DNA from 4 places in the Arthrobacter sp. DNA4 genome. Region 3 is predicted to be linked to each of the others. Evidence: riboswitches for the same ligand, from Rfam matches in the RefSeq annotation. Region 3 holds a riboswitch; each other region holds the start of a gene.
The links. A riboswitch is a leader RNA that binds a small molecule or an ion and turns the genes downstream of it on or off. The one in region 3 is predicted to bind cyclic di-AMP.
Positions count from the first base shown of each region.

Region 1: linked by a shared signal. The riboswitch ahead of NMQ03_RS03570 (hypothetical protein) and the one ahead of NMQ03_RS04230 (C40 family peptidase) in region 3 are both predicted to bind cyclic di-AMP.
Region 2: linked by a shared signal. The riboswitch ahead of NMQ03_RS11780 (LysM peptidoglycan-binding domain-containing protein) and the one ahead of NMQ03_RS04230 (C40 family peptidase) in region 3 are both predicted to bind cyclic di-AMP.
Region 4: linked by a shared signal. The riboswitch ahead of NMQ03_RS20760 (family 16 glycosylhydrolase) and the one ahead of NMQ03_RS04230 (C40 family peptidase) in region 3 are both predicted to bind cyclic di-AMP.

Region 1 is NZ_CP101466.1:730,703-738,153, forward strand. It holds gene NMQ03_RS03535 (zinc-binding alcohol dehydrogenase) at 1-643, shown strand, start outside; gene NMQ03_RS03540 (6-carboxytetrahydropterin synthase) at 647-1,042, shown strand; gene NMQ03_RS03545 (glycosyltransferase family 4 protein) at 1,009-2,127, shown strand; gene NMQ03_RS03550 (nucleoside deaminase) at 2,084-2,632, opposite strand; gene NMQ03_RS03555 (phosphatase PAP2 family protein) at 2,688-3,512, shown strand; gene upp (uracil phosphoribosyltransferase) at 3,525-4,160, shown strand; gene NMQ03_RS03565 (glyoxalase superfamily protein) at 4,205-4,624, shown strand; gene NMQ03_RS03570 (hypothetical protein) at 4,847-5,566, opposite strand; cyclic di-AMP (ydaO/yuaA leader) riboswitch at 5,572-5,733, opposite strand; gene NMQ03_RS03575 (glycosyltransferase family 39 protein) at 6,035-7,451, opposite strand, start outside.
Region 2 is NZ_CP101466.1:2,557,315-2,564,765, forward strand. It holds gene NMQ03_RS11740 (NUDIX domain-containing protein) at 1-315, opposite strand, end outside; gene NMQ03_RS11745 (DUF1918 domain-containing protein) at 364-555, opposite strand; gene NMQ03_RS11750 (metallophosphoesterase) at 630-1,136, shown strand; gene NMQ03_RS11755 (glucose 1-dehydrogenase) at 1,291-2,184, shown strand; gene NMQ03_RS11760 (DUF1810 domain-containing protein) at 2,241-2,684, opposite strand; gene NMQ03_RS11765 (DNA alkylation repair protein) at 2,705-3,235, opposite strand; gene NMQ03_RS11770 (TraR/DksA C4-type zinc finger protein) at 3,232-3,591, opposite strand; gene NMQ03_RS11775 (hypothetical protein) at 3,613-4,428, opposite strand; cyclic di-AMP (ydaO/yuaA leader) riboswitch at 4,681-4,851, shown strand; gene NMQ03_RS11780 (LysM peptidoglycan-binding domain-containing protein) at 4,855-5,700, shown strand; gene NMQ03_RS11785 (YdiU family protein) at 5,808-7,271, opposite strand; gene NMQ03_RS11790 (ribonuclease Z) at 7,255-7,451, opposite strand, start outside.
Region 3 is NZ_CP101466.1:890,978-898,428, forward strand. It holds gene NMQ03_RS04210 (DUF3027 domain-containing protein) at 1-356, shown strand, start outside; gene serC (phosphoserine transaminase) at 471-1,601, opposite strand; gene NMQ03_RS04220 (metal-dependent transcriptional regulator) at 1,894-2,595, shown strand; cyclic di-AMP (ydaO/yuaA leader) riboswitch at 2,703-2,945, shown strand; gene NMQ03_RS04225 (M23 family metallopeptidase) at 2,950-3,777, shown strand; cyclic di-AMP (ydaO/yuaA leader) riboswitch at 3,890-4,085, shown strand; gene NMQ03_RS04230 (C40 family peptidase) at 4,156-4,836, shown strand; gene NMQ03_RS04235 (NlpC/P60 family protein) at 5,000-5,791, shown strand; gene NMQ03_RS04240 (HNH endonuclease) at 6,061-6,561, shown strand; gene NMQ03_RS04245 (molybdenum cofactor guanylyltransferase) at 6,606-7,316, shown strand; gene NMQ03_RS04250 (DUF6457 domain-containing protein) at 7,313-7,451, shown strand, end outside.
Region 4 is NZ_CP101466.1:4,477,802-4,485,252, forward strand. It holds gene NMQ03_RS20735 (PhzF family phenazine biosynthesis protein) at 1-87, opposite strand, end outside; gene rplI (50S ribosomal protein L9) at 169-621, opposite strand; gene rpsR (30S ribosomal protein S18) at 639-878, opposite strand; gene NMQ03_RS20750 (single-stranded DNA-binding protein) at 1,004-1,579, opposite strand; gene rpsF (30S ribosomal protein S6) at 1,652-1,957, opposite strand; cyclic di-AMP (ydaO/yuaA leader) riboswitch at 2,346-2,497, shown strand; gene NMQ03_RS20760 (family 16 glycosylhydrolase) at 2,501-3,604, shown strand; gene NMQ03_RS20765 (glycosyltransferase family 4 protein) at 3,727-4,920, shown strand; gene NMQ03_RS20770 (oligosaccharide flippase family protein) at 4,917-6,404, shown strand; gene NMQ03_RS20775 (aminoglycoside phosphotransferase family protein) at 6,417-7,430, opposite strand; gene NMQ03_RS20780 (hypothetical protein) at 7,427-7,451, opposite strand, start outside.

The DNA.
Region 1 (7,451 bases), 160 kb from region 3:
CGGAACGGTGGAAACAGCAGTCAACGCCCTGTGGGAAGCCGGGCCACGGCTGGGGGACAGGGTTGCCGTCGTGGGTGCAGGCCTGGTGGGCGGCATGGTGGCCACGCTTCTGCGCACTTTCCCGCTGCAACGCCTTCAGCTGGTGGACCTGGATCCCGGCAGGAAGCAGCTCGCGGACACCCTGGGCGTGGACTTCGCACACCCCGACGACGCCCTGGCCGACTGCGACATCGTGTTCCACTGCTCGGCCTCGCAGGAAGGCCTCGAACGCAGCCTGCAGCTGGTCGGCGATGAAGGCGACGTCATCGAAATGTCCTGGTACGCCAACCGGGAAGTCACTGTCCCGCTGGGGGAGGACTTCCACGCACGGCGGCTGTCCATCAGGGCCAGCCAGGTAGGCATGGTGGCGCGTGCGCGGCGCCACCGCCGCACCAATGCGGACCGCCTGGACCTGGCAGTGTCGCTGCTGAAGGATCCCGTCTTCGACGCATTCCTGACCGGCTCTTCCAAGTTCGAGGACCTGCCCGGCGTCGTCCAAAGCCTGGCCGACGGCACCCTTGAAGCCCTGTGCCACGTCGTCGAGTACCCCGCCACCAGTCAAACCCCCACCCCAGCCGCCCACGACTCCGAAAACTTGAGGTAACCCATGTTCAGCCTGACAGTCCGCCGCCACTTCATGATCGCCCACAGTCTTCCCCGTGAAGCGTTCGGCCCGGCCCAGGGACTCCACGGGGCAACCTTCGTCGCCGAGGTGACCTTCCGTCGTCGTGCCCTGAACGATGACGCGATCGTCCTGGACATCGGCGCCGCCGGAACCATCATCGAGGAAGTGCTGGCCGGTCTGAACTACCGCAACCTCGACGAGCACCCGGATTTCGAAGGCAAGCTCACCACCACGGAAGCGCTCGCCCAGTACATCGCCCAGGAAGTCGCCGCCAGGATCAAGGACAGCGACGACGGCCGCGAACTCGCAGGCCTCGACGTCACGCTGCGCGAGAATCCGGACGCGTGGGCCGCCTATTCCATGGACCTCACCGCCTGACCGTGCGCCACATCCGGCTGCTGGTCCCCGGCAACATCCGCCACAGCTCAGGCGGCAACGTCTACAACGCCCGCCTGGTTGAAGGGCTGCGGGAACTTGGCGCCGCGGTAGACGTGATCAGCGTTGAGGGGGACTGGCCGCAAGCCGGCGCCACGGAACAACGCCGGCTGGGCACGTTCCTCGAAACAAGCGAACCTGAGGCGGGTCCCGGGCGGCCAGTGGCGATCGTTGACGGGCTGGTGGCCGTTGGTGCCCCGGCTGAACTGGAAGCCGCGGCCAGGACGGGACAGGAAACATGGGTGCTGGTGCATATGCCGGTGCCGGAAAGTTCAGGCGCATCAGCCCTTGCAGACGAGGCCAGGGCCCTCAGGGCAGCAGCCGGTGTGATCTGCACCAGCACCTGGGCGGCGTCGGTCCTGATCGAAAGAGGGCTTCCGCAGGCACACGTCGCCCTGCCCGGAGTCGACCCCGCAGCCCAAGCCGGCGGTTCCACGCCTCCGCACCTGGCAGTGGTCGCCGCCTTGCTGCCCAACAAGGACCAGATGCTGGCGGTGGAAGCACTCGCCCTGGTCCAGGACCTCCCTTGGACCGCGTCCCTGGTGGGCTCGGACCAGGCAGACCCCAACTACGCGCGGGAAGTCCGGGCTGCCATCACGGAGAACGCCCTGCAGGAACGGGTGCGGTTCACCGGTGAGCTCGCCGGCGAAGCGCTGGAAGCTGAATGGGCGCGGACGGATCTCAGCCTCCTGGTGTCCCGGCAGGAGGCGTTCGGCATGGCCGTCACCGAGTCCCTGGCCCACGGCATCCCGGTCCTGGTCCGTGAAGGGACAGGGGCGGTGGAGGCGCTGGGGCTGGCGGGATTAACAGCGGCCGACGGCGGACCCCGGCTTCCCGGGGCAGCTCTGCCACTTCCGGAAGGTGGTCAGGAGAGCCCAGGCCTGCTGGCCGGCGTCCTGCGCCACTGGCTTCAGGACCCGGACACCAGGGAAAGCTGGCGCGCGGCAGCGCTGGAGGCGCGGACACGCCTTCCGGACTGGAGTACTACGGCAAGGGGAGTGCTGGCCCTGCTGGCGGAACAGGACTAGAGGCTGCTCCGCGGTGCCCGGCGAAAAACCCGCGCAGCAACAAGGCGCACTCATCCTCGCGGACTCCCGGGTACACCTCAACCCAGTGGTTGAGCCGGCGTTCGCGGAGGACGTCGAACACCGAGCCTGCGGCGCCGGCCTTCTCGTCCCAGGCCCCGAACACCACCCGCGGGATCCGGGCCAGGACAATTGCTCCGGCACACATCGCGCAGGGTTCCAGCGTGACCACCAGCGTGCAGTCGGACAACCGCCAGCCGTCGCCGCGGCCGCCGTCGAGCCGTGCCCGTTCCTGCAGCCGCCCCGCCGCTTCGCGGATAGCCACCACCTCGGCATGGGCCGTAGGATCGCCCAGTTCCTCCCGCTGGTTCCGGCCGGAACCCAGCACCCCGCCGTCGGGCCCTATCACCACGGCGCCGATGGGAACATCCTCCGTGGCGAGTGCCCTGCGTGCTTCCGCCAGGGCAAGGCCCATCCAGGCATCATATTTCTTTTCGGGCAACGGCATGGCTCAATGATAGTTTCGGGGATACTCAGGTTACTTACGGATGCCGGGAGGCACCATGGACACTCTTCGGGATCGGCTAGGTCTCTGGTTCAAACCTTACGCGGCGCTCGTCCTCACCATCCTTGTGGGCGGCGTCATCATCGTGTCCCTGGCATTGCTGGGCGCCGAGGTGTACGACAACGTGGTGGATTCTGCCGGCCTGGCCAACCTGGACAAGCCGGCCCTGGCCCTGGCCGAGAGCCTGCGCAGCCCCGGACTTGATGCGTTCGTTACCGGCTTCACCAACATCGGCGGCGGCATCGGCATGCCCATCCTTGCCAGCATCCTCACCGCCTGGCTGACGTTCCTCAGCCGGAACTGGCGACCGCTCGTCCTGATCGGCGGTGCGGCGGGGGTCTCCATCATGGCCACCACCTTTGGCAAGAAACTGGTGGGCCGCACCCGCCCGGACCATGCGGACGCGGTGCCCCCTTACGAGGATTCACCGTCCTTCCCAAGCGGCCACACCCTAAATACCACCGTGGTGATCAGCCTGGTGGCCTACCTCATCTGCCTCCAGTTCAACACCATGCTGGTACGGGTCACCGCCATCACGGCCGGCGCGCTCTTCATCATCGCCATGGGGCTGAGCCGCGTCTTCCTTGGCCACCACTGGCTGACGGACGTCATGGCCGGGTGGCTGCTGGGCCTCACCTGGGTGGGCGTGGTGATCCTGGCGCACAGGCTGTTCCACCTGGTCCGCAGGCGGGAGCACGCCGGTGCGGCTCCGTCGTTCGACCGTCCGATCGTCCGGGATGTGGTGGCCGAGGAAGTGCACCACCACGGCGACGGCGGCAAGGAGCATGCCCGCGGCAGCCACAACAAGGACACCGCCGGATGATAGTTTTGGGGGATGCGTACTCTCGTTGTTGACCACCCCCTGGTCGCCCACAAGCTCACCGTCCTGCGGGACAAGAACACGCCGTCGCCGGTCTTCCGCCAGCTGACGGAAGAGCTGGTGACCTTGCTGGCCTACGAAGCCACGCGGGAGGTCCGCACGGAGCCCGTCACCATCGAGACGCCTGTCAGCACCACCATCGGCACGGCGTTCACCAAGCCCACCCCGCTGGTGGTCCCCATCCTGCGCGCGGGGCTGGGCATGCTGGAGGGCATGACCAAGCTGGTTCCCACCGCCGAGGTGGGCTTCCTGGGCATGGCCCGGGACGAGGAGACGCTGGACATCATCACCTACGCGGAGCGCCTGCCGGAGGACCTGACCGGCCGCCAGGTGTTCGTCCTGGATCCCATGCTGGCCACCGGCGGCACGTTGCGCGAGGCCATAAAGTTCCTGTTCAAGCGGGGCGCGTCGGACGTCACCTGCATCTGCCTGCTGGCCGCTCCCGAAGGCCTGGCCAAGCTGGAGGAGGAACTGGGCGACGCAAACGTGCACATCGTCCTGGCCTCCATCGACGAGAAACTCAACGAGAAGTCCTACATTGTTCCCGGCCTGGGCGATGCAGGCGACCGCCTGTACGGCATCGCAGGGTAGTTTTCACCCTTTTTTGAAGCCGTCCCCGCCGCTAGCCTGTGCGGATGGACTGGAAACTCGAACTTGTCTATGTCCCCGTGTCCGACGTTGACCGGGCCAAGGATTTCTACGTCAACAAGGTGGGCTTCAACGCCGACTACGACGAGCGGCCTTCGGACGACATCCGCTTTGTGCAGTTGACCCCGCCCGGGTCGGCCTGCTCCATCTGCATGGGCGAGGGGCTCCTGGACGCCCCACCCGGCACGGGAACCACGCTACAGATGGTGGTGGACGACATCCAGGCAGCGCACGACCACCTGAGGAACAACGGTGTGGACGTCAGTGACATCGAGGTGCTGCCGTGGGGCCACTTTGTCTACTTCGCCGATCCGGACGGAAACAAGTGGTCCGTCCAATACATCCCGTGGCGGAACGCTGGGACGGACGCAACCCCAAGCACCGCGGCCCCAAACACCGCACCATGAGGCACTTCAGCTGAAGCACCCTGAGGTTAAGGCACTCTGGGTTAGAGCACCACGGCCCGCATCCCTATGGATGCGGGCCGTCGATGACGCTGCAATTCCCTGCTGTGGCCCTGCCCAAGGCGTACGACGGCGGGGAGCCGGCACGCGCCGTCGGCCGCGGTCAATGCAGGGGAGGCTCCGCGGAAGGTGGTCCTTCGGCGCGCAGCCGCAGGGGAGCGGTGGCTAGTACCAGTTGTGCGCCAGGTGGAAGTTGAGCGCACCGCACGGGGAGGCATAGCTGAGCTTGATGTAGTTCAGGCCCCAGTTGATCTGCGTGCGGTAATTGGTGAGGTAGTCGGCGCCGGAGCTGGCCATCTTCTCAGCAGGGAGGGACTGGACGATTCCGTACGCACCGCTGCTGGGATTGGTGGCCGTAGTGGTCCAGTCCGATTCCTTGGTCCACAGCGTTTGGAGGCACTGCATCTGGTCCGGACCCCATCCGTACGTGGCCAACTGGCTGGCGGCGTAGGCCTGGGCGCCGGCGGGGTCGTTGATTGCGACGGCGGGTGCCGGCTCCGGAGCCGGGGCGGGCTCGGGTGCAGGTGCAGGTGCAGGTGCCGGCGCGACCGGCGCGGGAGCGGCGGGTGCCGGGGCCGCGGGAGCGGGCTCCGCCGCCTGTGGTGCCACTGCGATTGCAGCGGGAGCGGGGCTCGCCGCCGGGTTGGAACGGATCTCACTCTTCTCGATGCTCATCTGGGCATCGGACGCTGCCTGGGTTGCCTGGGTTGATGACACCGGGGCCATGCTGCTGGTGGCCTGGCCGGCTGCGCCGACCCCAACCAGCACCGCGCAGGATACTGCGAGGATTCCGGCCCGGCGGCCCAGGGTGGTCTTCTTTGCCTGCTGCGTGGCCTTATGTTTAGCCTTGGCATGCAGGCGTGCTTCTGCCGTGTTTTTGAACATGATTGATCGCCTCTCACACCTGCGGAGTTAGCTGTCGGGTTCGGATGAGGGCATCCGGCCGTACGGAAAAATCACGTACTGGCTTAACCCCAAGGGCATTCATTGCCCGGGACGGTGGGTCCCCCGCCTCTGCCGTTGCTCAATCGGAAATCCGGGGAAGCGGCAGAGCTTGGCGTCAACCCGGGATATGCGGCCCGAACGGGGACCGCACCCAATCGACGGTACAGGAAGATCAAGTGAAAGTCACATTTAGGTAACGGAAGTCACGGGCGGCAGCGCGTCGGGTTGCCCGGCTGCGACGGGGAGTATCCGGGTGGGGACCTGCCCGGGCGGGCATCATGCAGTCCCGCCGGGTGGGTACCTGCCGTGCCGGGCACCATGCAGCCCCGGCACTCGCGTGCCAAGCCATCATGCAGCCCCGGCACTCGCGTGCCAAGCCATCATGCAGCCCGGGACGGGGCGTCCTCGTCAGTGGCCGGTAAGTTCGTAAACCGTAGTGCCGCCAATGCTCTGCGACGTGAAATTGGCTGCCACCCACTCCGCGATCCGGGTGGCAGCGTCGGAACCGCTGTTGGAGCGCATGGCTCCGCCGCCGATGAAGTAATGGATCTCTCCCCGGGCTACCAGGTCCTGGAACTGCGCCAACGTGGGGGAGGGGTCGGTACCGTTGAAGCCGCCCACCGCCATGACCGGCAGCTCCGTTGCCAGTTGGTAACCTGCGGCGTTGTTGGAGCCCACCACGGCCGCGGCCCAGGTGTAACTCGAGGCGCTGCTCTTGAGCGCGGCGACCAGATCAGCCGACGGCGTGGGCGCACCCAGGAGGCCGCCCGCGCCACCCCCGCGGCCGCCGGCGAAGCCCGTGCCGCCCTGGGCATTCGGCTGCCGGAAGCCCTGCCCCGTATTGCCCTGTGCCGTACTGCCCGGGTTTGTGTTGCCCTGCCCCGCAATACCTGTACCGCCAGTGCTGTTCGCGCCGGAGCCGTTCCGGCTGTTCCGGACGCCGGCGGGGGCACCTGGCCCTGCGCCGAATCCGGAAATGGGGCCGGCACTGACAATTGCCCCACTGTGCGCTGTGGACGCGGTGGAGATGGAGAAGGCCAGCGGCCCGGCGAGCGATGCAGCGATGGCCAGCGCCGCCGTCGTCCGCTGCACCGAACGCATGCCCAGGAACTGGCTGAAGCCCGCGCCTGCTGCCCCGGCCAGCCCGCCTGCAAGGACCACCCACCGCAGCCACGGACCGTAGGCCGAGGTGGTGCCCAGCAGGAAGAACGCCGTCAGGGCTGCCGCGGCCACTGCGGCCGCGAGCCCGATTGCGGCGGCCGCCTGCTGCCTGCGTTGCCACAGCAGAACTGCACCCAGGCCGGTCAGCCCGGCGATGCCCGGCGCCAGCGCCACCGCGTAGTAGGGGTGGATGATGCCTGCCATGAAGCTGAACACCAGGCCGGTCACCAGCACCCAGGAGCCCCAGACCAGCACGGACGCCCGCACCGGATCCCTCCGCGGTGCCCGCCGGCCGACCCACAGCAGGCCGGCCGCAAGGATCACGGCGGAGGGCAGCAGCCAGGCGATCTGGCCACCGAACTCGTTGTTGAACATCCGGAACAGGCCGGGAACGCCCCAGCCGTTGCCGCCACCCACGCTGCCCGTTTCGTCGCCAGTCAGCCGGCCCAGTCCGTTGTAGCCAAGGGTCAGCTCCAGGATCGAGTTGTCCTGCGAACCGCCAATGTAGGGCCGCATGTTGGCCGGCGTCAGCTGCACGGCCACGAGCCACCAGCCCGCGGAAACCACCATCGCCGCCCCCGCCGCGGCCAGCCGCAGCACGCGCCGGCCCAGCCTGCCCGGCCCCGCAACCGTGTAGGCCACGGCAAAACCGGGAACCACCAGC
Region 2 (7,451 bases), 1.7 Mb from region 3:
GGACGTGAACAGCACTTCCACGCTCTCCGACGGGACCGCGGCTTCCTCATACGCCTCGCGGAGGGCGCCGTCAACGGGTTCTTCGCCCTGGTGCAGGGCGCCGCCGGGCAGCCCCCAGGTTCCACCGTTATGACTCCAGACCGCACGGTGCTGCAGGAGCACGCCTTTGGCGGGGTCCCAGGCAAGGACGCCCGCCGCGCCGAAACGGCCCCAGTACCTGCCGCGGTCCCCTTCCACCCAGGCGTCGCCCGGGTCGCGGGGACCTGTGCGCTGCGGTGGGGTGGAGGACATGCCTGCGGACGGAAAATGATCCATTGCTCCAGTCTGACAGGTGAAGCGGCCGGGTGCAGTCCCGCAGGAGCGTCAGGCGTTGTGTCCGTGCTCGACGGCGAAATCGCCACCGGGATACATGACGGTTTCGTGCCCGTCGTCGAAGCGGACGACATACGGCGGGCTTCCACCCTCGCCACGGACCTCCAGAATCACCCCGTGCCGGTCCGAAGACCCCACCGTCCTCCCGTGCACAACGATGCGGTCGCCTTGGGCTGCCTCCATGGCAATCACCTCCAAGCCCCCAGATTACGACTCCACGCGGCATGGGAACAGGGCCCTATGGCAGGATGCCGGGTATGCCGTTGAACCTTGTCCTGCTTGCCGATACCCATGTGCCCAAGCGCGCCAGGCACCTGCCGGAGCAGGTGTGGTCCGCAGTGGAACTCGCCGACGCGGTTTTCCACGCCGGTGATTGGGTGGAGGCGGAACTGCTGGACGAATTCGAACGCCGGAGCAAGCGCCTGCTGGGCGTTTTCGGGAACAATGACGGCCCCCAACTTCGCCGCCGGCTGCCAGAAACGGCCACTGCCACCATTGGCGGGGTTCGCTTTGCGGTGGTCCACGAAACCGGCCAGGCGAAGGGCCGTGAACAGCGGTGCGAGGCGCTGTACCCCGATGCCGACGTCCTGGTGTTCGGGCATAGCCACATCCCCTGGGACACGGTGTCGCCGAACGGGCTGCGGCTGTTGAATCCGGGCTCGCCAACCGACCGACGCCGCCAGCCGGCATGCACCTTCATGGAGGCCGTGGTGGACAGCGGGCGGCTGGCGGAGGTCAGGCTGGTGGAGGTCCGCCGCGACTGAGCCCGCGGAGCGGCTTGGCAGGGCAGGGGGCTTCTGCCTAGGGTAGGAAACGTAAGCATGCTTAGTTTCCAGTGGTTGCCCTCGGCAGCCCCAGGCTGCTTCACCATCCCGGGCGATGAACCAGCCCGCGTCCCGCACGAACAGGAGTACCACCATGACTGACCAGTACACCTTCCGTAATCCCGTGACTGCCTACGAAAAGATCTCCCCGCCCAAGCAACACCAGCCTGAGCCCGGGCTTGATGCGGAACTGGCGCCCAAGGCCGACCTCGGGGAAGAGACCTATCGGGGCACCGGGCGGCTGGAAGGCCGCCGGGCGATCGTGACCGGCGCGGACTCAGGCATCGGGGCAGCGACGGCGATCGCCTTTGCACGGGAGGGCGCCGACGTCGTGCTTTCCTACCTGCCGCAGGAAGAGGAGGACGCCTCCCGCATTGCCGGAATCATTGAGGCCGCCGGTCGCAAGGCCGTCAAGGTCCCCGGCGACCTGAAGGACTCCGCCGTGTGCCGGGACCTGGTGGACACGGCGGTGGCCGTCCTGGGCGGGGTTGACATCCTGGTCAACAATGCCGGGAAACAGGTTGCGCAGGAGGACCTGCAGGACATCAGCGACGAGCAGTTCGACCACACCCTGAAGACCAACGTCTATGCCATGTTCTGGGTGACCAAGGCCGCCGTGCCGCACATGCCGGCGGGCTCAACCATCATCAACACCACGTCGATCCAGGCCTACAACCCGTCCCCCACGCTGGTGGACTACGCCACCACCAAGGCCAGCATCAACAACTTCACCAAGGGCCTGGCCCAGCAGCTGGCGCCCAAGGGGATCCGGGTGAATGCGGTGGCCCCGGGGCCCATCTGGACGCCCCTGCAGGTCAGCAGCGGACAGCCCAAGGAGGAACTGCCGGAGTTTGGCCAGTCCACTCCCCTGGGCCGCGCGGGCCAGCCCGCCGAGCTCGCCCCCGCCTATGTCTTCCTGGCCTCGCCCGAGTCCAGCTACGTGGTGGGCGAGACGCTCAATGTCAACGGCGGCAGCCCCACGCCTTAGCGCGCCCTGGGCTCCCCGTACCCCCCCCCGCGCAGCAGCGGGACAGAAGCCGGGTTTCAGCGGCCGCGTCCTGGTACCAGGAGCTCGTCCGTGGCCGGGTCCGGTTCCCCGTTGAAGAACTGGGCCAGGACGGTCTTGAACACTGTTTCTCCGGGCGCCGCCCGGAGGAACAGTGTCATGCTGGAGCGGAGCTTCCTGGCGTCGATACCGCCGAAAATGTCTTCGGCGGACTGGTCGGCGTGGTTTGCCAGGACCAGCGCGCACTCCAGGAGCCGCGGGCCCAGCACCTCGTGGTCCAGGTAGGCGCGGGCCTCCGCCAGCGAGGAAATGGCGTACTTGCGGGAGGTGGCGCTCTGTCCCAGCCCGGCAATCTGCGGGAAGACAAACCACATCCAGTGCCCGGACTTCCGGCCGACCTGCAGTTCGCCCAGCGCCTGCTCATAGGTTCCGCCGGTGTTTTGCGCGGCAACAAAACGCTCAAGGTCAAACGGCTCATTCATGGGGATCTCCTCGGTACGTTTCAAATGGTCAAGTCTTTTTCAAGGGCGTCGGCCGCCGCCCGCAGCTGGGGGTCCGGGTCTTCCCGCCACCGCGCCACGACAACGCCTGCCCGCTGCCGTTCGCGCTCCCCCAGCCCCGCCAGCAACGGGACCAGGACGTCGGCGAGAAGGGGCCCGGTCAGGTCCGCTGCCTGCGCGGAGCGAAGGAAACCCTCCAGCCGGGTCAGGTCAGAGTGACGGAGCAGCCGCACCCGTGACTGCAGCAGGACCACCGCTGCCAGGCGGCGCTCGAACACCGGCCGGGAACCGGGCCGCGGCTGGCCCCACAGGGCGGAGGCCAGCATGACCGTGCCGTCATGGTCCAGGTCCTTGAACTTCCGCAGCGCATCGCGCACGGTCCCGCGAACGGCCCCCACAGAGGAACCATAAGAGGCAAGCACCCCGCCCAGCCGTGCCCCGACGTCGTCCGCCCGGTACCAGGCGCCCTCGTTCTGCAGGGTCCGGTCCACGAAATCCGCCGCCGCGGACACAACGTCCGCCGTACCGGTCATCGCCCGCGCCCGGACGCCGCGTGGTGGATGCAGTACGGGGTCCACGGGCGGGCTTCCAGCCTGCCCTCGGCGATGGGCTCCCCGCATACGGCGCAGGTTCCATAGGTCCCCGCCGCCAGCCGGGCAAGCGCCGCTTCAATCTGGTCCAGGCTCGCCGAACTCTGTTTCAGGAGCGCAGAGGCCTGTGAGAGTTCGAAGGCGATGGTGGCACCCTCGGGATCGTGCTCGTCGTCGACATTGGAACCCTGGCGCGCCGAGTTTGCTGCCTCGATGTCCGCCCGCAGCGCCGGCAACAGTGCCAGGCGCCGCGCCCGCTCCTCTTCGAGCAGCGCACGGAACCGTTCGAAATCTGGCATGGAGACAGCCTAACGCGTCAGTCAGTACCAGTTCAGGGTTACGGAGTGGTTCCAGGCCGCGCACGGTGAACCGTAGCGGTCACGGATGTAGCCCAGGCCCCATTCGATCTGGGTGCGATAGCTGGTGAGCCAGTCGCCGCCGGCGCTGGCGTACTTCCCCGGGGGCAGGGCCTGGGGAATTCCATAGGCTCCGGAGTAGGCGTTGGTGGCGGTGGTCAACCAGTTGGACTCCTTGGTCCACAGCTGGGCCAGGCACAGGAACTGGCCCTGGCCCCACCCGTAGGCGGGCAGGCGTCCGGACGCGTAGCTTTTCGCCCCGGCGGGATCATTGACCGCGCCGGGGGCCGGACCGGGTTGGGCCGGATTGGCCTGGGCAGGGTCGGCACGGGGTGCGGGCTCCTGGGGCTGCCGGGCTGCCGCTGCGGCACCCTTGGCTGCGGCCTCCGCCTGTCCGCGGGCCTGCTCCTCAGCGGCGGCGCGCTTGGCCGCCTGGGCCGCCTCATAGGCAGCCAGTGCAGCCCAGCCCTGCCGGTACCCACCCTCCATGGCCGCCGTCGTACCTTTCAGCGTGGCGAGCTGGGCGGTCAGCTCAGTGCCGTGCCGCTGCTCCTCCGCGACCTGCCCGGCCAGCGAAGCCTGGGCAGAACGTGCGGCGTCCAGTTTTGCTTTCGCTTCCCCGGACAGGCGTTCCCGCTCGCCCTTGGCGGCCTTTTCCTGTGCGGTGAGCGCGGTGGCCGTCTTTTCGGCGGCCGCAGCATTGCTGACCAGGGTGGCCAGGGCAACCGCCATGAGGCCCCCGTCAAGGGGGAGCCTCCCCAAGGTCACGAACGGGCGCATCGTCCCGAAGCTTACCGTCGGGATTGGGCGCAGGGCAGGGGCCTGTTTCCACATTGTTACCGTGCTTCACGGGCAAAGTATCACCTGAGGTCAGGCCCTGGCTCGCGGTGTATGTCCAGACGTTTGCCCAATGCGAGAGAACAACCTCGTATGTTATCCAAATGTGACAATCACGCCGCACGTGGGTTATGGTCTTTTGGTGTCCCTCTCAGACGGGACATTCCCGTCAGCATGCCGAGCCCTGCCGCTGATCATGGGATTCAACCGCTCCAGTTGGCAGGGACGGGGGAACCAAGTTTCCGCGGCCACTTGTGGCCTTGGGGTTAAGTCGATAGCGCCTCCGCACGTCGCGGGGTTGCTTCCGGCCGGGTATCTCCAGCCCGAACCCGACAGCTCACCCCGCAGGCATGGGAGAGGCGATCAACCGTGTCAAAAATTTCAACCACTGCCCGTCACCGCGCGACCCCGGCCCGCTCCATTGTGCTCGAGGGCCTCGCAGTAACAGCCAAGTCCCAGGCCCGCTCCCTGGGCCGTCCCGCGCTCGCCGTTGCTGCGGCATCCGGCATTGCCTTCGGAGTCGGCGCCCCGGCCCATGCAGGTGTATCCGCCCCGGACACCACTGAGCAGACCAGCGTCCAGGCCACCTCGGCTCCTGCCGCCCCGGCCGCAGCCCCCGCCGCAGCAGCAGGGAACGTCCACACGGTCGTTTCCGGCGACACCCTCGGCGCCATTGCAGCAGCCTACGGCGTCAGCCTCAACGGCGTGCTGTCCGCCAACGGCCTGGGACTGTCCTCGGTCATCTACCCGGGCGACCAGATCCAGATTCCCGGCGCAGGCTACACCGCCGCCCCGGCGCCCGCCCCTGCAGCAGCACCCGTGCAGGCCGCAGCCGCCACCGCACCGGCGAACACCGGCATGAACATGTCCTACGCCTCGGCCACCCCGGTGGCATCCACCACCGGCACGGGCACCGGCGCTGCGATCCTCGCCTCGGCCTACAGCCAGCTGGGCTTCAAGCAGGATTGCACCGCCATGGTCGAGAAGGCTCTGCGCTCCGTCGGCAAGTCCGTGGGCGATCTGGCCCCCACCCAGTTCTTCCAGTACGGCACCGTCGTAGGCGCTCCCGCCCCCGGTGACCTGATCATCACCTCCGGCCACGTGGGCGTTTACGCAGGCAACGGCCAGGTTGTCAGCGGCGGCGTCAACGGCTTCGACACGCAGGTGCACTCCATCAGCTGGCTCGGCGGCTACTCCGCTGTGCGCGTAGCCTAGTCTTCGCACTGTCCGGCGCCGTTGGCGGCGCCGGACGAAGCAGGAGGGTGGCAGCCGGGAATACCGGCTGTCACCCTCCTCTCGTTTTACCCCGCGGGCCGCCTCGGTCAGGTCCCGCAGAAGGTCATGTAGCTGCCGAAGTCGTCGGGCGCCCCCTGCAGGTAACGTTCCAGCCCGGGCCGCTCGGTGAAGGGTTCACTGACCGCCTCCAGCAGCTGCTGCAGCGGAGCCAGGTTTCCGCCGGTGGCAGCGGACAGCGCCTCCTCCACAAGGTGGTTCCGCGGAATGTAGGCCGGGTTCACGCTGTCCATCAGCTCCGCGTCAGGCTGCAGCGCCTGCCACCGCTCCAGCCAGGCATCGAGGGCGGCCAGGTCAAGGACCATGCCGCGCACGGGACGGAGGTCCCCGCGAGCCGCTTTGCCCAGGTTGCGGAAGAACAAGGTGTAGTCCACGGGTCCGTCCTTCAGGATGTCGAGGACATCATCCACAAGGGCCCCGGCGGCGCCGCTTTCATCGACGCCGCCCAGGCCCAGCTTGCCCGTCATCCCGCGGGTCCATGCCTCGCTGTACTGACCGCGGAAGCCGCCGAGTACCTCCACCGCCGGGGCCACGGCTTTTTCCTGGTCCTGGTCAATCAGCGGCAGCATGGCCTCGGCGAGCCGGGCCAGGTTCCATTCGGCAAGGACCGGCTGGTTGGCGTAGGCATAGCGTCCGCCGACGTCGATGGAACTGTAGACGGCGGCCGGGTTGAAGGCGTCCATGAACGCGCACGGGCCGTAGTCGATGGTTTCCCCGGAGATGGTCATGTTGTCCGTGTTCATGACCCCGTGCACGAAGCCCACCAGCATCCACCGGGCCACCAGCTCCGCCTGGGCGGAGACGACCGCCGCGAACAGAGCGAGGTAGGGGTTGGCGGCATCAGCGGCGTGCTGGTAGTGCCTGCTGATGGCGTGGTCCGCCAGCCGTTTCAGGAGGTCCATATTTTCGGTTGCGCGCGCGTACTGGAAGCTGCCTACGCGCAGGTGGCTGCTTGCCACCCGCGCCAGGACGGCGCCGGGCAGCATGTCATCGCGCCGGACCTGCCGCCCGGTGGCCACGACGGCGAGCGACCGGGTGGTGGGAATGTGCAGTGCGTGCATGGCCTCGCTGACAATGTATTCACGCAGCATGGGCCCGACGACGGCACGGCCGTCCCCGGCGCGGGCGAAGGGCGTTCGCCCCGAACCTTTGAGATGGACGTCCAGGAGGCGGCCGGCCCGGTCAGTGACCTCGCCCAGCAGGAGGGCCCGTCCGTCGCCGAGCAGGGGCGAGTATCCGCCAAACTGGTGTCCGGCGTACGCCTGCGCCACGGGTGTGGCACCGGCCGGCACGTGGTTTCCCACCAGGAGCCGCACACCCTCGGGGCTGCGCAGGTATTGCGGGTCGAGGCCCAGGTCCGCTGCCAGCTTCTCGTTCAGGACGAGGAGCTCAGGGCTGGGCGCTTCCTCGGCCTGCCAGGGCACGGCGAGTTCCGCCAGTTCCCGGGCGAAACGGCCATCGAAAGTGACCGTGGATTCAGCTGCTGCTGTCATGGTTTAACCCTATCGCCGTTGTTGGGCCCGCTGCTTCTCCCGCTGGTTGCCGCCGCCGCGGAACAGGGATGCGGTCAAGGTCGTTGGCGGCGATCACGGTAACCCCTGGGGCCCGTGCCTGCGCCTGTTGTTCCAGCACGGAGACGTCGTCACCGTACCGTGCGGAGAAATGGGTGAGCA
Region 3 (7,451 bases):
GCGACCGGCTGGTCACGCACCTGTTCGAGTCGAGGCTGCCCGGCTACGCAGGGTGGCAGTGGTACGCGGTGCTGACCCGCAACTCGCGCTCCAAGGTGGTTACGGTCAATGAGCTGGGCCTGCTGCCGTCCGAGGATTCCATCCTCGCCCCCGAGTGGGTGCCCTGGGCCGAACGCGTCCGCCCCGAGGACCAGCAGCAGGAATCCGAAGCGGACTCCCCTGAAGCGGACTCCTCTGAAGCGGAAAGCCCTGAAACGGACGGCTCTGAAACGGAGGGTCCTGCGGCGGACGGCCAGGAACCAGCGGAAGAGGCCCGGTATGTGACGGACGACGCCGGCACCCAGGCAGGAGCCTGACCGCACCTCCGCCGGGAAACCGGCCACCCCTTTGCCGGGGACAACGAAAAACGGCGCCGTCCGGGAAGAACCCTGGCGGCGCCGTCGTACGTTATCCGTACCTGTATTCCGTGCCTACTTCCGCAGCTCGCCCACCACGTAGTCGATGCTGGACAGCAGGGCCGAGACATCGCTCGGCTCGATGGCCACGAAGGTGGCGATGCGCAGCTGGTTGCGGCCCAGCTTCCGGTAGGGCTCAGTGTCCACGATGCCGTTGGCGCGCAGGATCTTCGCCACAACTGCCGCATCAACCGTTTCGTCGAAGTCGATGGTGGCGATGACGTTGGAGCGTTCCTCCGGGTTGGCCACGAACGGGGTGGCGAAGTCGGAAGCCTCGGCCCAGCTGTAGATGCGCCCTGCGGAGTCAGCGGTGCGCGCGGCGGCAAAGTCCAGGCCGCCGTTGGAGTTCAGCCACTGGACCTGGGCGTCCAGGGTGACCAGTGTGGACAGCGAGGGCGTGTTGTACGTCTGGTTCAGGCGGGAGTTGTCGATGGCGGTCTGGAGGTCCAGGAAATCCGGGATCCAGCGGCCGCTGGCCTTGACCTGCGCGGCACGCTCGATGGCGGCGGGGGAGAACAGGCCAAGCCAGAGGCCTCCGTCGGAGGCGAAGTTCTTTTGCGGGGCGAAGTAGTAGACGTCGCTCTGCGCAATGTCCACGTCCAGGCCGCCGGCCGCCGAGGTGGCGTCCACCAGCACGAGCGATCCCTCGTCAGCTCCGGAGACGCGCGCGACCGGGGCCGCCACACCGGTGGAGGTCTCGTTCTGCGGCCAGGCATAGACGTCCACGCCGGCCTCGGCCTGCGCTGCCGGACGGGTGCCGGGCTCGGACTTGATGATCGAGGAGGCCTCCAGGAAGGGCGCCTTGTTGGTGGCTGCGGCGAACTTTGACCCGAACTCACCGAAGGAGAGGTGCTGGGCCTTCTTCTCCACCAGGCCAAAGCTTGCGATGTCCCAGAAGGCCGTGGAGCCGCCAACGCCGAGGACCACCTCATACCCCTCCGGGGCACGGAAGAACCGGCTCAGCCCGTCGCGGACCGATCCGACCAGGTTCTTGACCGGCGCCTGGCGGTGCGAGGTGCCGAGGATGGTCTTGGACGCTGCTGCCAGGGCATCGATCTGTTCCTGGCGGACCTTTGACGGGCCGGCGCCGAACCGCCCGTCCTTGGGCAGGAGGTCGGCGGGGATCGTGATGCTGGTGTCGCTCACAGGTGCTCCAATTCGGCGGGGACGAAAACTTTGGTCCGGACGGGCGGGTAAGGGGTGGCCGCAGCGCGCGATGGCTGCGCGGAAGGCCTGTTCCATTCTGCCTGAAGGGCAGTGGGTGCGGGAGCCGGAGGGGGCAAAGTCCAGACAATGAGACGGTCCCGTTCGTGGGTGGCTGCCCGGGGCCAGCTATTCGGACAAAGTCAAAATAGGCTAAGCTAGCCCCGGACTACCTCGCGGGAACAGGCGGTACGGTGGGACAACGCAAGGTACTGCGCTCGAGGAGCTGAGCTGGATGACGGATCTGATCGACACTACGGAGATGTACCTCAGGACCATCCTGGAGCTTGAGGAAGAAAACATCGTTGCCCTTCGGGCCCGTATCGCCGAGCGTCTGCGCCACTCCGGCCCCACGGTGTCCCAGACCATCGGCAGGATGGAACGCGACGGACTCGTCGTCGTCTCCGGCGACAGGCACCTTGAACTCACGGACACGGGCCGCAAGCGGGCCACCGAAGTCATGCGCAAGCACCGGCTGGCCGAACGCCTGCTGGCTGACGTTATCGGTCTGGACTGGGCCTACGTGCACGACGAAGCCTGCCGCTGGGAACACGTCATGAGCGAGCGCGTTGAGCGGCGCATCTACGAGATGCTGGACCACCCCACCGAATCGCCCTACGGCAACCCGATCCCCGGCCTCGCTGCCCTGGGCGGACAACCGGCCACCGGCTTCCCCGACGGAGCCATCAGCCTGGTGGAGGCCATGAAGGGATACGGTCCCGCCTCTGCAGTGACCATCAGCCGGCTGGCTGAGCCAATCCAGGTGGAGCCGGAACTGCTGGCGCAACTGGACGAAGGCGGGATCCGGCCCGGCGCTGCCGTTGGGCTGGAACGCGTGGGAGATTACATCTCCGTGCGGGTGTCCGGAATCGAAGGTGCGCTGGAGTTGCCGCCTGAGGTAGCCGCGCATGTTTTTGTCGCTGTTAAGCAGCCCTGAGCCGCGTCCCAATACCCCAGCGCAGAGCTTCCACGCAAAGATAACGGAATTGTTACCTAGGGTCTTAAGGCCCTATAGTGGAAGCAATCGTTGATACTTAAGCGTTACCCGATCCGGAGCCGAGCTCTGCCAGCGGATCGGGTGCACGAGTCGTTACTGGCAGAGGCGGGGGAACCACAATTGGCAGCGGGGGACTGCCTTGGGGTGAAGTCCGTCAGCAGCAAGCCTCTCCAGCGAAGGATTCTTCCGGGAATACCCCTGTGCAGAAGCTTGCCCATGACGGGCCGGGTCTTTGATCTCTCTGACCCGAATCCGACAGCTAACTCCGCAGGCTTTTCCAGAGAGGAACCCTTCTTGACCACGCAGACCTCCCGGGGCCGCCGCCGCGCCGCAGGCCCCCCTTCGGCACCCCGGGTTGTCGAAGATGTCGCAGCGGAGCGTCCCCGCGATCTGCATCGCGATGCGCGCCGCCGCCGGGGTCCGTTCCGGCAGGTGACGGAGTTCGCCGCCGCCAGTGGCATTGGCCAGAAAGCTGGAATCGCCCTGGCCGCCACCGGCCTGGTTCTGACGGTCACAGTGCCCGCCACCAGCCCCGTCATGGCCACGGATGCCGCCGGCAACGCGCCATTGGCAGCCTCCGCCGTCAGCCCGCAGCCCCAGATTTCCGCTGATGTTGGCGCCCAAATCGACTTCAGCCGTTCGGCAGTGGTGACCCAGGCCGACCCCGACGGGAAGCTGAAGCAGCTCCTGAGCGCCCAGTCCGCCGGCTCCGTCACGCGGGCCGCCTCGGCCGGCACCCTGGCCGCACCGCTGGCATCCCTCACCACCGCCTCGCCCTTTGGTTACCGCGTGAGCCCCATCACCGGCGGCTCCGGAGACTTCCACCGCGGCCAGGACTTCGTGGCACAGTGCGGAACGTCCGTCCTGGCGGCCGCGACCGGCACCGTGACCTTCGCGGGCTGGCACCAGTATGGCGGTGGAAACCGGGTGGTCATCGACCACGGCAACGGGCTGGAGACCACCTACAACCACCTGTCGTCGTTCAACGTCAAGGTGGGCCAGACCGTCTCCCGTGGCGAGGTTGTGGCACTCAGCGGCACCACGGGCGCATCCACCGGCTGCCACCTGCACTTTGAGGTCCAGGTCAACGGCGAAGTGGTCGATCCCATGGGCTGGCTGTAGCCGAATGATTGTCCACTCTCAGATCGCAGGGACCTGCCGTGACCTGAATGTGACATTGAAACAAAACTGCTGTACCGTCTAACTCGCGTCAACTTTTCCGAAGTTGACGCTCTTGAGTGGATTGCCTAACTCTGCCACCGCTCAAGGTCCGTTCGCATTTCATCGTCTGGCAGGGGCGGGGGAACCAATTTTGGCCTTCATTTCCTGAAGGCCTTGGGGTTAAGTCATGAGCTTCCCAGGAAGCAGAGTGGCCGGGTGACTCCCATCCGAATCCGACAGCTCACCTCGCAGGCATTGGGAGAGGCTACCTTCGTGTCTTCACGCCATAATTCTGCGCGCCACCGTGCGCAAACGGTTCGCATTAACCCCCTGGACGCCGTGTCCAAGGCCGTCAGTGCAAATGCCGGGACCGTAGGCCGCCAGGCTGCCGTTGTGGCAGCCGCGTCGGGCCTCATCCTGAGCATGGGCCTGCCCGCCACCGCAGCTGACACCACCGCTGGTGTCTCCGCATCCACCGAGTCCGGTTCGGCCCAGACGGCCCTCGCCGTCACTGCCGCCCCCACGGCTACGGTTTCCTTCGAACGTCCCGTCGTCAAGACCACCGCCGCTCCAAAGGTGGAAGCGGTGCGTCCGCAGTCCACCGCGCCGGCCGAGCGCGACGCCGCTGCCACCGCAGGCCAGGACGCTGCCCCTGCCGCCAAGGCTGCCGAGACTGTCTCCGCCGCAACCTCCGGCATTGCAGCAATCGCCTACACCGGCATCGGCCACTCCTACGTGTGGGGCGGCACCAGCCCCGTCACCGGCTGGGACTGCTCCGGGTTCGTCCAGTGGGTCTACGCCCAGGCCGGGATCAGCATCCCCCGCACCAACGCGTGGAACATCATGACCCCCACCTCCACCCCGCAGCCGGGCGACGTTGTTGTCCAGAACGGCGGCGCGCACGTGGGCATCTACGTCGGCAACGGCATGATGGTCAGCGCACTCAACCCTTCCCAGGGCACGCTGCTCCACTCGCCTGCAGCCACCGGTACCTCGTCGTACTACCACCTCAACAAGTAGTTCTTGGGCTTCATGCTCCAAGGGCTATTTCTTTGCCCAAAGCTTTTTCGCTAGAAACCACATCCCCGTTCGGAATGCGCCGGCTTGCCCCCAAGATGCCGGCGCGTCCAGTTCCCTTTGCCTGCCTACCCGCGGTTCGAAGGAAAAACGAAAGAGAGAACTGATGACGACTCGTGCTACCGCACGGCACCGCGCCGAGGTCACCAAAACCAACTCGATCGCTGTCATTGCCAAAGCTGTCAGCGACAATGCCGGTGGCATGGGCCGCCAGGCTGCTGTCATCGCTGCTGCTTCCGGTCTGGTCCTGACCAGTGGCATCGCGGCCAACGCTGCCGACACCAACGTCAAGCGCGATTCCGCTCCTGCATCCCAGCTGGAAGTTGAATCCGTCGTCGACGCCCCGATTTCCGCGGCTTCCACTATTTCCATCAGCTACGAGAAGCCTGCGGTTACCACCACGCCGGCACCCGTCGTTGAGCCTGAGCCCGAGGTTCAGGTACAGGAAGCTGCTCCTGCCGCCCAGCCGGCTGCTGCTCCTGCCGCCCAGCCGGCTGCTGCTCCCAAGGTCACCGCCAAGGTTGCAACCGCTGCCGCTCCGGCCGCACCGGCAGGCCAGGCTTCGGCCAGCGGCAAGGGTGCTGCCATCCTTTCCGCCGCTTACGCCCAGCTCGGCGTGCACCAAGACTGCACCATGCTGGTGACCAACGCACTGGCCGCCGTCGGCATCCACTTCCACGACTGGCCGGTTGGCTACCTGTCGCTGGGTGACACTGTGCCCATGTCCCAGGCCCAGGCCGGTGACCTGCTGTACTACGCTGACGGTGGCGGAGGTATGGCTCACATTGCCGTTTACGCCGGAAACGGGATGGCCGTCCACGGCGGCTTCAACGGCAACGACACCGTGGTCTTCAGCGCCAATGTTGGCTCTGGCGCGGTTGCCATCCGCGTACGTTAGGCAGTCCTGGGGCGGCCTGATCCAACGCCGCCCGCGAATTGCTGTAAGGGACCCCCGCCGCCAGGCGGGGGTCCCTTGCGCTTTAACGGGTTCCCCCAGTGGCGCCCCTTGCCTTTCCCGTCTTCGTGCCCCGGTTGGGCTCCGGGGGCGGCGATTACCTGATTTTGCACTTCTTTGTTTACTCTTGTGATGTCGATCCATAGCCCGGACATGCCGAGGGCAGCCGGCCCTCGTGCCCCTGCCGGGTGCGGCCGTGAAGAGGTAAGTGCATGCGCACTCTCGTTTTGAATGCTGGATATGAACCGCTGGCGGTTATCACTTTCCGCCGGGCGCTGGTGCTTGTGCTCACGGGCAAGGCAAGCGTGGTGGCCGAAGGGGATGACCCGGTGGTAGGGCCCACCGACGTCCTGGGCCGCCCGTCCGTGATCCTCCTCAACCGCTACATACGGCCCCGGTACAACCACTCGACGGCAGTCAGCCGCAGGGGTGTGCTCCGGCGCGACGGACATAAATGTGCCTACTGCGGCAAGGCGGCGCACACAATCGATCACGTTCACCCGAAGTCGCGGGGCGGTGCCGATTCATGGGAAAACCTTGTGGCCGCTTGCCTGCGGTGCAACAACGTCAAGGGCGACCACACTCCCGCGGAGATGGGCTGGACCCTTCGGTTCGTGCCCGGGCCGCCGCACGGAACGATCTGGCAGATCAAGGAACTGGAGAAGCCGACGCCGGCGTGGGATCCGTTCCTTCTTCCGGAGCGCGCCGCCTGACGCATCGCGCTGCCCCCAGCCTTGCTGATCGCTAGTCTGGGGGAGTGCAAAAGAGCATGGTGGTTTTCGACGCCCTGATCCTGGCCGGGGGGCGGTCATCCCGGCTGGGCGGGGTACCCAAGCAGTCGCTGGTCTACCAGGGCCAGACCCTCCTTGAGCGCGCCGTGGCCGCGGCAGACGGCGCCCGCCGCACCGTGGTGGTGGGTGATGCGGGGTCCCTGCCGGTGGAGTCCGGGGGTCTGCCGGCCCCGTCAACCCGGCCCTCCGCCGTGCTGATGTGCCGCGAGGAGCCGCAATTCGCCGGGCCTGCTGCCGCAATAGCCGCAGGCCTGGCCGCGCTGGCCAGGAGCGGTGAAGGTGCGCCCTGGTGCCTGGTGCTGGCGTGCGACATGCCGCTGGCCTCCCAGGCGGTGGCTGTGCTGAAGGATGTCCTGACGGGCACCGATGCTGCGGCCGGTGGGGGTGGTGTGATGGCTTGTTCCGGCGATGGAAGGGCCCAGCCCCTGGCGGGTTTTTACAGCACGGCTGAGTTAACAAAAGCCTGCTGCGACCTGGCTGCCCGCAACGCCCTGGTCAACGGATCTGTGAGGGCGCTCCTTGCTAGTCTGGACGTGCAGCTTGTCACAGTCCCCGCCGGGTCCACATCCGATGTGGATACCTGGGACGATGCTGCCGCGCTGGGGATTGCCGCCGGGAACCAGCGCGCGGGCCAGGACCCGTTCATGGGCGGAGCTAACGTGGGAGGCAAGTCGTGAAAAGCCAGGACGAGACGCTGGAAGAGTGGTGCAGGGCGCTTCTCCAGGCCTACAAGCTTGAAGATGTCCAGGTGGATGTCAACGCCGTGCTGGCGCTGGCCGGCGTCGCTGCCCATGCGGTTGTCAGGCTTACCG
Region 4 (7,451 bases), 970 kb from region 3:
CACGACGGCGAGCGGGTTGCCACGGTAGGCCAGGCCGGCGAAGACATCCACCTGGTGGAAGGGGCGGCGACGGGGGTTCGGGTTCACCGGAGCAGGCTACCACCGCACAAACGAAAGACCCCCGCCGCCGGAGTCCGGCGACGGGGGTCGTAACGTGGAGTGGGGAAATTACTTTCCTGCCACCACGTCCAGTTCGATCACAGCGGCAACGTCAGCGTGGAGGCGGACGTTGGCCTGGTAGGAACCAACCGACTTGATGTGTGCGGGCAGTTCAACCTTGCGCTTGTCGATCTTGCCAAGGCCAGCGGCCTCAACAGCGTCGGCGACATCGCCCTGCTTGACGGTGCCGAACAGGCGGCCGGACTCGCCGGCCTTGACGACCAGCTTGACCGGCTTGGCGGACAGTGCAGCGGCCTGCTTCTGAGCATCTTCCAGGGAAGCGTGCTCGCGGGCGGCGCGGGCAGCCTTGATGGACTCAACCTGCTTCTCGCCACCCTTCGACCAGGTCAGGGCGAAGTTGCGGGGCAGCAGGTAGTTACGTGCGTAACCGTCCTTGACCTCGACAACATCGTAAGCAGCACCGAGACCGGTGACTTCGTGGGTCAGAATGAGCTTTGCCATGTTAGTTAATCCCTTCCTTAGCCGCGGCCAGCGCCGGAGTAAGGCAGCAGAGCAACTTCGCGGGCGTTCTTGATTGCCTGGGCGATCTTGCGCTGTTCCTGCACCGTGACGCCAGTGACGCGACGGGCGCGGATCTTGCCGCGGTCGGAGATGAACTTGCGCAGCAATGCTACGTCCTTGTAGTCGATGACAGTGATGTCAGCGGCCTTCAAGGGGTTGGACTTTGGTTTGGGCTTACGGAGTTCAGCCTTAGCCATCGTGGAGCTCCTATTCTAGGGAGCCCGTGGATGTTGATCCACGGGATGGTGGTGGTCCGACGGCGGCAGTGCCTTGGGTGCGTGGCGCACCCCTGCAGTCCCGGCGCCGGGCCGATATTTGGGTTTTAGAAGGGAGGTTCGGAATCGGGGCCGTTGCCCCAGCCGCCTGCGTTGGATACACCGGGCGTAGCCCAGGGATCGTCCTGTGCAGCCTGCTGGTTGCCGCCGCCCCAGCCTCCACCGGAGTTGCCACCCTGGTTTCCACCAGAGTTGCCGCCTCCGAAGCCACCGCCGCTGTTGCCGCCGCCGAAGCCGCCGCCACCCTGTCCGCCGGAGCGCTGGGTGCGGTTGACCTTGGCATTGGCGTAGCGCAGGCTGGGGCCGATCTCATCGACCTCAAGCTCGATAACGGTGCGCTTTTCGCCTTCTTTTGTTTCGTAGGAACGGCTCTTCAGGCGGCCGGTCACAATCACCCGCATGCCCTTGGTCAGGGATTCGGCGACGTTCTCGGCTGCTTCACGCCATACGGCAGCGCGGAGGAACAGGGTTTCCCCGTCCTTCCACTCGTTGGACTGACGATCAAAGGTGCGGGGGGTGGAAGCGATGGTGAAGTTCGCTACTGCCGAACCTGACGGTGTGAACCGCAATTCCGGGTCATTGGTGAGGTTACCGATGACCGTAATGGTGGTCTCGCCTGCCATCTACTGCCTCCTTGTTCGATCCTGGGTGAAGAGTGCGTTTCCCGCGGGGTAAAGAATGAAGACGGTGCTGAACTACTCAGCAACAACCTTCTGCTCTTCGGGGCGGGTGATCTTGGTGCGCATGATGGTCTCGTTAAGAGACAGCTGGCGGTCAAGTTCCTTGGCGGTCTCCGGCTTGGCGGTGAAGTTCACCACGGCGTAGATACCTTCGGACTTCTTCTTGATGTCGTAAGCCAGACGGCGACGGCCCCAGATGTCAACCTTTTCGATGGTTCCACCATCGTTGGTGATGACGTTCAGGAACTTCTGAAGCGACGGCTCAACGGTACGCTCTTCGACCTCGGGGTCGATGATTACCATCAATTCGTAAGGACGCATATGTGAACCCACCTCCTTTGGGCTAAGCGGTTACGGCATTTCCGTAACAGGAGGTTCATTTGCGATTCCGTGCAATGCCTTGCCGCCGGAACGGAGGCAGGACGCAGCACAGACTTCAATATCCTAGTGCATTTGGACCCGATAGGCGATTCACGCTTGACCCAAGGCTAGCCCCGCTGGAGGTGGGCAGCAGCCGGAGGTTCAGCCATGTGGAAAACCTGCAGCCAGCGGCGTCCGTTACCAATACACTTTCGCCGACCGGGCAGCGCCACGCCAACGCAGTGAGGTCCGTTACCTAATTGTGATTCTTGGAGCCCTTTCGTGTACGGTCGTCCGGGGGCCGCCCCCAGCCGGCTCCAGTCCCGGATGCCGCCCAACTCTGCCGCGTCCGTGATTAACACCAGATACCAGGCAGAGGCGGGGGACCCGAGCGTCCCGGGCGAGGCCACGTGCCCGCCCTTGGGGTGAAGCCGCAACCCGCGGCCGGATGCCCTCATCCGAACCCGACAGCTAACTCCGCAGGCGATGAGAGGTAGCTTTTCCATGCCCGCACCCCGCAAAGGCAGCGCCAACCCAGCGCACCGTTATCAAAATGAGATAGATCCTGCCGGGACATCCCCGGCCTCCCGGTCCGGTGCTCCAGCCCAGGCGCGCCGTCGCCGGCCTCTTGCCGCCGGTCTTGCCGCAGCACTCCTCGGCGTAGGTTCCCTGGGCCTGGGCCTGACCCACGGTGACGGAACCGCGGATGTGGCGCGGGTGGCAAGTGCAGAGGATGCCGGCAGCGCCGTACCCAGCCAAACTCCGGACGTTCCGGTTCACGCTCCAACGCCCGTCCCCGCAGTCGAAGCCGCTCCTGCTGCCGCTCCTTCCCCGGCAGAGGCACCGGCACCTGCCCCCGCGCCAGTGCCGGCACCCGCCGCGCCTGCCCCTCCCTCCGAATCCCCGATCGCAGTGGCGCCGGCAGCGGCACAGCTGGCCAGCAGCGGGACGCCTGCGCCCGCCGGGGTCCCCGGGAACTGGACCATGACCTTCGCCGACGAGTTCAACGGGGCCGGACTGGACGCCGCGAAGTGGTCCGGCTGCTGGTTCTCCCCCGGCTGCGGAACCATGAACAAGGTCTCCACCAGCCCGGCGAACGTCTCCGTGGCCAACGGGAACCTGGCCCTGGGCCTCAGCTCATCCACCTCCGGCGGACTGGTATCCACCAACCCGAGGGGCGGGGCGGGGACCGGTTTCCAGTTCACCACCGGCTACGTCGAGGCCAGGATCAAGTTCCCGGGCAACGCCAACGGCCTCTACAACTGGCCTGCCTTCTGGACCACCGGACAGTCGTGGCCGGTCACCGGCGAGAATGACATCGCCGAGGTGCTGCAGGCCAGGATGACCGTGAACTACCACTCCGGTTCCGGCTCCCACAACCAGGGCGGCGTGGGCGGCAACTGGGCCAACGAGTACCACACCTTTGGCCTGCACCGGATGCCAAACACCTCGGACGTGTACTTCGACGGCGTAAAGGTCAAGTCCTACCCCACCGACGACGGAAATGCCCCGCAGTACATCGTGCTGAATGTTGGCGCCTCCTCCACGAACCCGGCCTACGGCGCACCGTCCCAGATGATGGTGGACTACGTGCGCGCCTGGCAGTAGCAGGCCACGCACCCAGGTAAGAAGGGCGACGGCGGAACCTCCCGCCGTCGCCCTTTTTCGGCTTCCCTCAAGGTTGCCTAAAGCAACCCTCCGGGGACTATGTGATCCAGTACACTCTTGCAATGAAGCTCCTGTACGTGACGGAAAGCGTGCCCAACCGGGATCCGGAACTGGGGGATGGAAGCTCGATGATCCCGTACGAAGTGATCCTGCACCTCCCCCCTGACGTTGCCGTCACGCTGCTGACCTTCTCGGGTCCTGTTCCGGTTCCGGCAGAAATCAGGAACCGCTGCGATACCGTGTACGAACTGGCCCCGCGGGAAGAACTTTCGGCCTTTGCCCGCTCCATGGGCGGCCTTACGGGACTGGGAAAACACCGGCGGTCCACCCCGTCTGCCCGCGCAGCCGCCGCCCGGTTGTCCGCAAGCCGGGACGCAACCCTGATCCATGGCCCCCACGCCCTTTTCCTGTCCCACTGCATCACCGGTCCCTTGGTGCTGCAGACAGTGGACCCCTGGTCCATCCGGGCCGGCATGGATACCGCGATCGCACGCACCTTCCGGCCCGCCTACCGGCTGCGCGAACAATTGGCCGCCCGCGCTGAGCGGCAGCTGCCGCCCCGGGCCAGGCTCCTGACCGTCGGAGCCCAGGACGCAGCGGCCTGGTCCGCCACGCTCGGCAGGGCGGTCACGAGCATCCCCAACGGCACGGCGGTGGCCACCGGTCCCCGCCGGGAGCGGAAGGCCCCCGTGGTGTGCTTCGCGGGCAGCCTGAACTACGCGCCCAACGCGGACAGCGCGACGGTACTGGTCAACAGGATCGCGCCGCTGGTGTGGCGGGAGGTCCCGGACGCCCGCTTCGTCATCGCAGGGCGGCGCCCCACACCGGCGGTGCAGGCGCTGGCCGGACCCCGGGTGGACATCCTGGCCAACGTGCCTTCCATCCTGGACGTGTTCCAGGGGGCGGATGTGGCGGTTTTCCCGGACGAGCACGGCGTAGGAATCCGGAACTCCGTCCTGGAGGCCCTCGCCGCGGGTCTGCCCGTGGTGGCCACCCCGGTGGCCGCGAGGGAACTTCCCGCGCATCCGCTGCTGGCCGTTCGGGACAGCCAGGATGCACTTGTCCGCGAGGTGGTGGAACACCTCACCGCTCCCAAGCAACCGCCCGGGCCTTCCCACGGCGCTGCGGGAACGGCGGCCGCAGGCGCAGTCCGCACCTGGGACACCGTGGCAGGCGAATACCTGGCGGAAGTCCATGCGGCCATGGCTGGTTTATCCCCCGCGGGGGAGCTTACCCGGACGAACAGGCAACCATGACGTACGCGCCGGGGGAACTGGAGCGCAAGGGAGTCCGGGGAGCCCTGTGGCAGGGGCTCGCCTTCGCCTCGGGCAGGGTGATCGTGCTGGTGACCACGGTGGTCCTGGCACGGCTGCTCTCGCCTGAGGAATACGGCCTGGTCGCCCTGGCGCTGGTGCTGATGGCCTACGCCGAAACCATCGCCGATGCCGGGGTGGGACAGGCCTTGGTTTACCTGCCCAAGACACCGGTCATCGCCAGATCGGCGCTGCTGCTTTCCGTTGCCCTGGGCGCAGTGCTGGCCTTGGCCGCCCTGCTTGCTGCTGACGCGGTGGAGGACCTTCTTGGGCTGGACGGCGTGGCCCCGCTGGTGCAGGTCCTTGGCGTTTCGGTGTTTGCCACGGCCTGCGGCGCCGTCCCGGAAGCCATCATGCGCCGGGACCTGAAGTTCAGGCAGCTCACGGCGGCTCCGGTACTGCGCGCCGCAACCATGGGAACGGTGACCCTTTACCTGGCGTTCACCGGCCACGGCGCCTGGTCACTCGCCGTCGGAACGGCTGCCGGGTCCGTGGCCTATGCCGCCACCTGCTGGTTCCTGGTCCGCCGCGAGGCGCCCTGGCAAATCTGGCGTGTGAGCAAAAGCGCCATCGGGGAAAACGTCCGCTTCGGCGCTCCCGTGGTAAGCAGCACCATGCTTGCCAGGGCGATCTTCGACGTCGATTACCTGGTCATCGGCATTGTGCTGGGCGCACACGCCCTGGGTCTCTATACCCTCGCGTTCCGGCTGCCGGAGGCCCTGATCCTGAACGTGTTCTTTGTCCTGTCCACCGTCCTGTTCCCCCTGTACACGCAGGTCCGGGGCGACCGGCAGCGGCTGCGGGACGGCTACCTGAAGAGTGTCACCGTGCAGGCGCTGTACGGCATCACGGCAGGTGTGGGCCTGGCCGTGGTGGCACCCGTCCTGGTCCCGGTCCTTTTCGGGCAGCAATGGGAGGAATCGGTCACGCCCCTGGTATTCCTGGCCCTGTACGCGGCCGCCCGCTCCCTGGGCGCCGGGGCCAATGATGTCTACAAGGCGATGGGCCGCCCCGGTCTGTCCATCTGGATCTCCGTGGTCCGCCTGGTGGTCCTCCTCCCGGCCCTGATCTTCGCCACCCAGTGGGGCATCGTAGGTGTCGCCTGCGCCCAGATGGTGGTGGCCGTGGTCTTCGCCTTCGGCATGCAGGCAGTAGCCGCCAAGGTCATGGGCACAAGGATGCGCCGGATGATGCGGGCCGCCGCTCCGGGCCTGGTGTGCGGCGCCGCGGTGGGCCTGGTGGGCCTGGTCAACCTGGCACGGCATGCCCTGGGACCGGTCCCCACGCTGGTTGTCATGGTGGTGGCCGGAGTGGGCGCGGTATACGCAGTGCTGCGGTTCGGCTACCGGGACCTGCACGACGAGATCCTGGGTCTTTTCCGGCACAACCACGAAAACCCGGGAGCGGCGGACAGCCGGACCTCCTAGCGGGTGGCCGCCCTACGCGGCTTCCACAACATGGCGCCACAACCAGAAGTCCCTGTCCGCCTGGAGGGCGGCCCGGACTTTCCCGTTTCCCTGCGTCGGATCAGCCTCCGCCTCCTGCGCCAGCCGGTCGGCAAGCGTGGCGGTGGAACGCGCCCACGTGGCGATGACCAGCAGCGGGAGGAGTGAGTGGTCCACTCCCCGCATGCCAAGGTGGCTGGACAGCGGCTCCAGCGCCCAGCCGCCCTTCCCGAAGGCCTTGTCAAAGGCCGCCATCTGGGCCTCCCGGGCGAACGCCTGCTCGCTGGATTCGCTCAAGTACTGGAGGTAGAACACCAGGTCGTGCCCGGGGACTCCATCCGTGAGCGAGCGTTCCCAGTCCATGACCTGCAGGGCGCCGCCGGGTTTAACAAGCAGGTTGGGATGGCTCAGGTCGCCGTGTTCGATGACCGCGGGCAGTTGCGAGCTGCGCAGCGGGGCAAGGAGTTCGTGCGTGCGCCCAACGAGCTCATTCGTCCGGGCATCCGGGCTTACCAATCCTTCCAGGGCCGCCAATGGCGCGGCAACGGCGCGCTGGTACCAGTCCACGTTGCCGGCGGCGGGCTGCGTGCAGGGAAGTGCCCCCACGAATGCGGCTCCGGTGGCGACGGCGGCAGGCAGGTCCGCTGCCACCGTCCTGGGATCCAGCGGCAGGCCGGTCAACGCAGTTTCGACCAGGACCGTGTACGGCCCCACGTCCCGGATTCCCACCAGTCGTGGAACACCGGCGCCTGAGTCGCGGACGGCGGCGGAGAGCTGGGCCAGCATGGCCGCCTCACGGCGGACGCCGCTGTTGTCCCCGGGCTGCCGCGGCACCTTCACCACCAGGGCCGGTTCGCTGTGCCGGAACGGGAAGACCAGGGCCACCACGTGCCGGGAGGTTGCAAACCGCGGGGTCAGCAGCAGAGTCTCCCATCGCTTGCCCAGGCCGTACTGGTCGAGGGCGAACTCGTCGAAGTGGTCCCGCAGGAACTGGTCTATGAAGCTCATCGCTCCGCAATCCTCTCCGGA